Regions from separate parts of the Streptomyces sp. NPDC005393 genome, predicted to be linked through region 2. Evidence: riboswitches for the same ligand, from Rfam matches in the RefSeq annotation. Region 2 holds a riboswitch; the other holds the start of a gene.

Region 1 (4,406 bases), on a different contig from region 2:
AGCCGACGGTGACGGCGGAGGTGCCGAGCGGCAGCATCAGCAGCGCGTCGAAGCCCCGTACCAGCCGCCCGGCCCTCCGGGTCAGCGCGGCGGCGGCCAGACCACCCACGACGAGGGCGAAGAGGGTGGCGAGCGCCGCGTACCGCAGGGAGTTCCCGACGGCGTCCACCGGGGCCACGAAGAAGGTCCCGCCGCTGTCGGCCGCGGACTGGAGCGCCCGGTAGTACGTGAAGCCGTAGCCGTCCGGTCCGTCGAGCGAGCGCTCCGCCAGCACCGCGAGCGGCGTCACGATCAGCAGCGCGACGACGGCCAGCACACCCCACAGCAGGGCCCACTGCGCCGGGCCCTGCGGGCGGCGCGCCGTCCGGTCGGGGTCGACAAGCCTCAGGGCGCCCTCCCGGCGCCGTACGGTCCACGCGTGCAGGGCGAGGACGGCCGCCACCGCCGCGAACTGGACGACGGTGAGCACCGCGGCCGTCGGCAGGTCGAGCAGCTGCGCGGTCTCCCGGTAGATCGCCACCTCCAGCGTGGCGTAGCGCGGGCCGCCGAGGATCTGGATCACGCCGAAGGAGGTGAAGGTGAACAGGAAGACCATCAGCGCGGCGGCGGCCACGGCGGGGGCGAGGGCGGGCAGCGTCACCCGGCGCCAGGCCGCGAGGCGGCCGGCGCCGAGCACCCGCGCGGCCTCCTCCTGCCGTGGGTCGAGCTGGGCCCACAGCCCACCGACGGTGCGTACCACCACCGCGTAGTTGAAGAAGACATGGGCGAGGAGGATCGCCCAGACGGTGGTGTCGAGCCGTACGCCCCACAGCTCGTCCAGCACCCCGCCGCGGCCGAGCAGCGCCAGGAACGCGGAACCGGCGACCACGGTCGGCAGGACGAAGGGCACGGTCACCACGGCGCGCAGCAGCCGCTTGCCGGGGAAGGCGAAGCGGGCGAAGACATAGGCGCCGGGCAGCGCGACCACCAGGGTCAGGGCGGTCGAGGCGACCGCCTGCCAGCCGGTGAACCAGAGGATGTGCAGCGTCGCCGGATCGCTCACCACCTCGGCGATCCGGCCGAACCGCCACCGGCCGTCGACGCGCAGCCCCCGGGTGACGATGGCGGCCACGGGATAGGCGAAGAAGACCGCGAAGAAGGCGAGGGGAACGGCCATCAGGGCGAGCCGCAGCGCGGCGGCGCGCAGCCGGGACCGCGTCGGCGCCTTTGGATCGGGAGCCGTACCGCGCTTGTCCTTGGCTACGGGCTCGGGCTTTACAGGACGAGCGAGGACCATGTCCTGACCCACGGCTCACGGTTCTTGGCGATCTTCTGCGGGGACAGGGTGGCCGAGTCGGCGATCTTCACCCCGTACCGGGTGAAGAGCTCGGGCAGCTTCGCGTCCTCGCGCGCCGGGTTGACGTACATGTTCAGCGGCACGTCCTCCTGGAACCGCTTGCTCAGCAGAAAGTCCAGCAGGGCCTTGCCGCCCTTGGTGTTCCCCGCGCCGTTCAGCAGCCCGGCGAACTCGACCTGCCGGAAGCAGGTCCCGGTCGCCACCCCGGTCGGGGCCTTCGCCGGCTTGGACTTCGCGTCGGCCACCTCGGCGGGCGGGCTGGAGGCGTACGAGACGACGAGCGGCCGGTCGCCGTTGCCGCCGCCGGCCGAGCCGGAGAAGCGGTCGTAGTACGCCTGCTCCCAGCCGTCGACGACCTCGACGCCGTTGGCCCGCAGCTTCTTCCAGTAGCTCTTCCAGCCGTCGTCGCCGAACGTGGCGGCCGTGGCGAGGAGGAAGCCGAGGCCGGGGGACGAGGTGGCCGCGTTCTCGGTGACGAGGAGGTTCTTGTAGGCGGGCTTGGTCAGATCGTCGAGGGACCTGGGCGGCGCCAGCTTCTTGTCGGCGAAGTACTTCCGGTCGTAGTTGACGCAGATGTCTCCGAAGTCGACCGGGGTGACGCGGTGCTTCGCCTTGTCGAGCTGGAGGGCGGCCGGGACCTTGTCCAGGCCCTTGGCCCGGTACCGGGTGAACAGGTCGTTGTCGAGCGCGCGGGAGAGCAGCGTGTTGTCGACGCCGAAGAACACATCGCCCTGGGGGTGGTCCTTGGACAGGATCGCCTGGTTGACGGCCGCCCCGGCGTCGCCGCCGGTCTGCACCCGCACCTTGTAGCCGGTCTCCTTCGTGAACTCCTTGAGGACGGCCTTGGAGGCCACGAAGGAGTCGTGCGAGACCAGGGTGACGGTCTTGGAGTCCGAGCCGCCCTTGGGGTCCCCGCCGCAGGCGACGAGGGCGGAGAGGCCGAGTGAGCCGAGGAGGGCGGTCCCGATGGCACGCCGAAGGTGGCTGTTCATGGTGATGCTGACTCCCTACGCCGGTATGACCCGGATCAGGTCCGAGGGTCTGCGGCCGTGCCGCACTCTCAGCGCTCTGTGCGCTCCCCTGTCGGAATGTTCATTTGTACGACCTTGCCGCGATGCCGCGAGGGCGCGAAGGCACCGTATCAGCCGGTCCTCAGCGCTCCGAAGCCGCCAGCTGTCCGCAGGCCCCGTCGATCTCCTGCCCCCGGGTGTCCCGGACGGTCACGGGCACTCCGTGCGCCTCCAGGGCCGCCACGAACGCCTTCTCGTCCTCCGGGCGGGACGCGGTCCACTTGGAGCCGGGCGTCGGGTTGAGCGGGATGAGGTTGACATGCACCCGATGCCCCTTGAGCAGCCGGCCGAGGAGATCGGCGCGCCAGGCCTGATCGTTGATGTCCTTGATCAGGGCGTACTCGACGGAGATGCGGCGGCCGGACTTCTCCGCGTACTCCCACGCGGCGTCCAGGACCTCGCGCACCTTCCAACGGGTGTTGACCGGGACGAGGGTGTCGCGCAGCTCGTCGTCGGGCGCGTGCAGCGACACCGCGAGCCGGCACTTGAAGCCCTCGTCGGCGAACCGCAGCATCGCCGGGACCAGCCCGACGGTCGAGACGGTGATACCGCGCTGGGACAGGCCGAGGCCGTCGGGCTCGGGGTCGGTGAGCCGGCGGATGGCGCCGACGACGCGGCCGTAGTTGGCCAGCGGCTCGCCCATGCCCATGAAGACGATGTTGGACAGCCGCGCGGGGCCGCCGGGGATCTCCCCGTCGCGCAGTGCCCGCATCCCGTCGACGATCTGGTGCACGATCTCGGCCGTGGACAGATTGCGGTCCAGACCCGCCTGCCCGGTGGCGCAGAACGGGCAGTTCATGCCGCAGCCCGCCTGAGAGCTGATGCACATGGTGACCCGGTCCGGGTAGCGCATCAGGACGGACTCCACGAGCGTGCCGTCGAAGAGCCGCCACAGGGTCTTGCGCGTGGTGTCGTCGTCACAGCTGATGTGCCGCACCACACTCATCAGATCCGGCAGCAGCTCGGCCGCCAGCCTCTCGCGCGCGGCCGCCGGGATGTCGGTCCACTGGGCGGGATCGTCGGCGAAGCGGGCGAAGTAATGACGCGACACCTGGCCGGCCCGGAAGGGCTTCTCCCCGAGGGCGGCAACGGCCTCGCGGCGCTGGGCGGGGGTGAGGTCGGCGAGATGCCGCGGGGGCTTCTTGGCCCCACGCGGCACGGCGAAAGTGAGTTCTCCGGGCTTAGGCATGGTTCAACCAGTGTCGCAGACGTACGAAGGGCCGGCCCCGCGCCAGGAGCGGCACGGGGCCCGGAGGGCGGTCGTCAGCCGCCGCCTACGAAGATCACCAGCAGCAGCCAGACCACGGGGGCGGTGGGCAGCAGCGAGTCGAGCCGGTCCATGATCCCGCCATGGCCGGGCAGCAGCTTGCCCATGTCCTTGATGCCGAGATCCCGCTTGATCATGGACTCGCCGAGGTCGCCGAGGGTCGCGCTGACCGCGACCGCGAGGCCGAGCAGCAGCCCCTGCCACCACACGCCGCCCTTGATCAGGTACTGCATGCACAGCGCGCCCGCGACCATCGCGAAGGTCACCGCGCCCAGCAGCCCCTCGCGGGTCTTGCCGGGGCTGATGCGCGGCGCGAGCGGGTGGCGGCCGAAGCGCCAGCCGACCGCGTACGCCCCGGTGTCGCTGACCACGGTCAGCAGCAGGAAGGTGAGCACCCGCTGCGGGCCGTCCTCGGTGTCGAGCATGAGCGCCACGAAGGTGGCGAGGAACGGCACGTAGAAGGCGGCGAAGACCCCCGCCGTGACATCCCTGAGGTAGTCGTCGGGGGGCTCGGTCATCCGCCACACCAGCACCGCGAGCGCGGTGAGCGACACCGCCACCACCGCGCCCTGCGCACCGCGCACATAGCCGGCGACGACCATGGCGACGCCGCCGACGGCGAGCGGCACCAGCGGGACCCGGATGTTCTTGCACTCGGCCAGCCGCGAGGTCAGCTCCCACAGCCCGACGACCACCGCGACCGCTATCACGCCGATGAACACCGGCTTGTAGA
Region 2 (4,406 bases):
AGGCCCTCGACCGGGGTGGACGCGTGAGCGAAGTGGCGGCGGGGGATCCGCCCCGCCCGGTACGCCAGCCGGCCCGCCTCCACGGCACACCGCATCGCCCCCGCCATCAGCACCGGCTCCTGCGCCCGCGTCACGGCCGAGGCGAGCATCACCGCCGCGCACCCCAGCTCCATGGCGAACGCGGCGTCCGACGCCGTGCCGGCCCCCGCGTCCAGGATCACCGGGACGCTCGCGCGCTCGGTGATCAGCTGGAAGTTGTGCGGGTTGCGGATGCCGAGACCGGAACCGATCGGGGAGCCCAGCGGCATGATCGCCGCGCAGCCGACGTCTTCGAGCTTGCGGGCCAGGACCGGGTCGTCATTCGTGTAGGGCAGGACCGTGAAGCCGTCGTCGACCAGGATCTCGGCGGCGTCCAGCAGCTCGATGGGGTCGGGGAGCAGCGTGCGCTCGTCCGCGACCACCTCCAGCTTCACCCAGTCCGTACCGAGGGCCTCGCGGGCGAGGCGGGCGGTCAGGACGGCCTCACCGGCGGTGAAACAGCCCGCCGTATTGGGGAGGGCACGGATGCCGTGCCGGTTGAGTACGGAGAGGACCGACCCCTGCACGGTCGGGTCGAGCCGCCGCATGGCGACGGTCGTCAGCTCGGTGCCGGAGGCGAGGAGCGAGTGTTCCAGGATCTCCAGGCTGGGCGCGCCGCCCGTGCCCATGATCAGGCGGGAGGTGAAGTCGGTACCGGCGATCGTCAGCGGATCGGGCGCGGTGAGGGGGGCGGTGGTGGCGGCGTCGGCCGTCGTGGTGTGCGTCATGAGGGGGGTCAGCCTCCTTGGACCGCGGTGAGGACCTCGACGCGATCGCCGTCGCCGAGCGGGGTCGCGGCCCATTGGGTGCGGGGCACGACCGTCTCGTTGAGGGCGGCGGCGACGCCCGTGGGCGCCTGGGTGAGGGTCGCGACGAGCCGGTCGAGGGTGGTGCCGTCGGGGATCTCGCGGGGCTCTCCGTTCACGGAGACGGTCATCCGGGCGGTGACGCTCATACGGGCTGCTCCTGTGCTGCGAAGGGCGCGGGGGCGGACGGGTGGCCGGCCGCGAAGCGGTGCGGGGAGAACGGCCGCGCCTGCGGCGGGAGTTCTCCGCTCGTCAGCGCCTCGGCCATGACATCGCCCGTGATGGGCGTGAGAAGGACGCCGTTGCGGTAGTGGCCGGTGGCCAGGTGCAGCCCCGGGAGCGCGGTCGGGCCGAGCAGCGGGGCGTTGTCGGGGGAGCCGGGGCGCAGCCCGGCGCGGGTTTCGACGAGGGGGAGTTCGGTGATGCCGGGCACCAACTCATGGGCGTCGCGCAGCAGCTCGTACACGCCGCCCGCGGTGACCGTGGTGTCCCAGCCCAGCTCCTCGGTCGTCGCGCCGACGACCAGCTCGCCGTTCTCGCGCGGGACGAGATAGACATGCCCGCCGCGCACCACCGCCCGTACGGTCCGGGAGAGGAACGGCGCGTACGGACCCGGCACGGACAGCCGCAGCACCTGGCCCTTGACGGGACGCACGGGCGGCCGGACGTCGTCGGGGACGCCCGCGAGCCGGCCGCTGAGGCTGCCGGCGGCCAGGACGGTCCGCTCGGCGGCCAGCCGCGTCCCGTCGGCCAGCTCGGCGCCCGTACTACGGTCGCCGGCGACCGTCAGCCGCTCCGCGCGGGCCCGGTGGAAGACGACCCCGGCCCGCTCGCACGCGGCGAGCAGCGCCGCCGCCAGCCGCCGTGGATCGACCTGGTGGTCGCCGTCGACGCGCAGCCCCCCGCGTACGCCCGGCGCGAGCATCGGCTCCAGGCGGCGGCATTCGCGCCCCGTCAGCCACTGCGAGTCCAGCCCGTGCCGCTGCTGCAGTGCGTGGAGCTCCCGCAGATGGGCCCGGTCGTCGGCGTCGAGCGCGACGGCGAGCGTGCCGCAGGCGCGGTAGCCGACGTCCTGGCCGCTCGCCTCCTCCAGCTCCGCCACGAAGTCCGGATAGCGGCGCGCGGAGGCCAGATTGAGACCCAGCAGGGTCTGCTCGCCGTAGTGGAGCTCGGTGACGGCCGCCAGCATCCCGGCCGCGACCTGAGCGGCTCCGCCGCCAGGCGCGGGGTCGGCCACAGCGGTGCGCAGGCCCCGCTGGGCCGCCCGCCAGGCCGTGACCAGGCCGATGATGCCGCCCCCGAGGACGAGGGCGTCGTAGGTGTCGTCACGTCCGTGTGGTGCGTGCATGGGCACGCTGCCCCTCCCTTCGCCGGCATGACCCGGATCAGGTTCGTACGGTCGGAGGCCGCCCAGCCTCCCTCTCAGCCCGGTGCGTCCGGGCTCCCGCGAGTGCTCTGTCCCGTCACCCTAGTACGCGGCCTGAGGGGCCGGAAGTGCGGGCCGGGCCACCTGCCGTACGGCCGGTCTGTCTGTGCCCGAGATCTCGCCATGCGCTCTGCGGTCCGCCCTACCTGCCGCAATACAGTGATCGTGTGAGCGATGAGACGACGACAACGAAGACGGCGTCCTCGGGTGGCAGCGGTGTCGGCAGCGGACAGCGGGTGGTGATCGTCGGCGCCGGCATGGCCGGGGTGCAGACCGCCGTCGCGCTGCGCGAGCAGGGCTGGTCGGGGGAGATCGTCCTGCTGGGCGCGGAGCCCCACCAGCCGTACGACCGGCCGCCGCTGTCCAAGGCCGTCCTGCTCGGCAAGGCCGAGGGATCCGCGCTCGACGTGGACTTCGCCGCGCTGGGCATCGGGCTGCGGCTCGGCGTCCCCGTCACCGGGCTGCGTCCGGAGGAACGGCTGGTGGAGGCCGAGGGCGGGCCGGTGCCGTACGACGTCCTGGTGATCGCCACCGGGGCCGAGCCGATCCCGCTGCCCGGCGGCGAGGGCGTGCCCGGCGTCCATCTGCTGCGCACCCTGGACGACGCCGAACGGCTGCGCCCCGTGCTCGCCCGGCAGCACGAGATCGTGGTCGTGGGCGCGGGCTGGATCGGCGCGGAGTTCGCGACGGCGGCGCGCGAGGCGGGCTGCGCCGTGACCGTCGTCGAGGCCGCGGACCGGCCGCTGGCGGGCGCTCTCCCGGCCGAGGTCGCCGCCTATATGGCCGGCTGGTACGCGGACTACGGCGCCACCCTGGTCACCGGCGCGCCGGTCACCGCCGTGGACGAGAGCGGACTGCTGCTCGGCGACGGCACCCGGCTGCGGGCGGGCGCGGTGGTCGTCGGGATCGGGGCTCGGCCCGCGACGGACTGGCTGGCGGGCTCGGGCGTCGACCTGGCCACGGACCGGTCCGTGGCCGCCGACGAGCGGCTGCGTACCTCGGTGCCGGACGTCTACGCGGTCGGCGACTGCGCGTCCTTCCCGTCCACCCGGTACGGGACCCGGCTGCTGGTGCACCACTGGGACAACGCGGTGCAGGGGCCCCAGACCGTCGCCGCCAATGTGGTGGGGAGCCGGACGGCCGCCCACTTCCCCGGTTCGGTCTACGACCCGGTGCCGTATTTCTGGTCCGAGCAGTTCGGGCGGTTCGTGCAGTACGCGGGGCACCACTCGGAGGCCGACGACGAGCTGGTCTGGCGCGGCGATCCGACGGGCGCGGCGTGGTCGGTGTGCTGGCTGCGCGAGGGGGCCCTGGTCGCCCTGCTGGCGGTCGGCCGTCCGCGCGATCTGGCCCAGGGGCGGAAGCTGATCGAACGCGGGGCGCGGCTGGACCGTACGCGGGCCATGGACCCCTCGGTGCCGCTGAAGTCGGCCGTTCTGTGACCGGTCGGTGACCGCCGGGGCGGGAGCCCCGGGACCGGGGCCCGGCGGCCCGCCCGGCGGACGCCTGGCTACCGACTGTCAGTCCCAGATGGCAGGCTTGTTCCGTGACCGAGATTGACGCAAAGATCGATGCTCTCGTCCCTGCCTGGCTCACCCTCCCTGACGTCGCCGAACGGCTCGGCGTCGAAGTGACGCGCGTCCGGCAGCTGGTCAAGGAGGGCCAGCTGATCGCGGTGCGCCGTGGCGAGAACAGGGTGCTCCAGGTGCCCGAGGAGTTCATCAGTGACGGAAAGGTCGTCAAGGGCCTCGTGGGGACCTTGACGCTCCTCAAGGACGACAGCTTCAGCGACGAAGAGATGCTGGAGTGGCTCTTCACCCCCGACCCGACCCTGCCCGGCACACCGGCGCAGGCCCTGCGCGAGAATCGCGGCACGGAAGTGAAGCGCCGGGCCCAGGCACTGGCCGTCTGACGCCGCACACCGCTCGAACGACCGAAGGCGTACGGGCCGGGCCTGGTGATCCGGCCCGGCCCGTACGCCGCCGACCCGGGGGGAACCCGACCTCATGGCCGCCACCGCACGTGAACAGCTGGTCGATGCCCGGCTCTACCTGTGCACCGACGCCCGCAAGCGCCAGGGCGACCTGCCGCGGTTC

The links. A riboswitch is a leader RNA that binds a small molecule or an ion and turns the genes downstream of it on or off. The one in region 2 is predicted to bind thiamine pyrophosphate.
Region 1: it holds a riboswitch for thiamine pyrophosphate, as region 2 does, so the genes downstream of both, ABZS71_RS19525 (thiamine ABC transporter substrate-binding protein) here and thiO (glycine oxidase ThiO) in region 2, are expected to answer to the same signal.

Annotation. Positions count from the first base shown of each region.
Region 1 covers NZ_JBEXFG010000022.1:45,284-49,689, forward strand. The annotation lists gene ABZS71_RS19520 (iron ABC transporter permease) at 1-1,156, opposite strand, end outside; gene ABZS71_RS19525 (thiamine ABC transporter substrate-binding protein) at 1,255-2,328, opposite strand; TPP riboswitch at 2,324-2,428, opposite strand; gene rlmN (23S rRNA (adenine(2503)-C(2))-methyltransferase RlmN) at 2,489-3,595, opposite strand; gene ABZS71_RS19535 (phosphatidate cytidylyltransferase) at 3,670-4,406, opposite strand, start outside.
Region 2 covers NZ_JBEXFG010000006.1:27,046-31,451, reverse strand. The annotation lists gene ABZS71_RS08430 (thiazole synthase) at 1-806, opposite strand, end outside; gene thiS (sulfur carrier protein ThiS) at 815-1,015, opposite strand; gene thiO (glycine oxidase ThiO) at 1,030-2,232, opposite strand; TPP riboswitch at 2,230-2,342, opposite strand; gene ABZS71_RS08415 (FAD-dependent oxidoreductase) at 2,568-3,752, shown strand; gene ABZS71_RS08410 (Rv2175c family DNA-binding protein) at 3,857-4,222, shown strand; gene thiE (thiamine phosphate synthase) at 4,317-4,406, shown strand, end outside.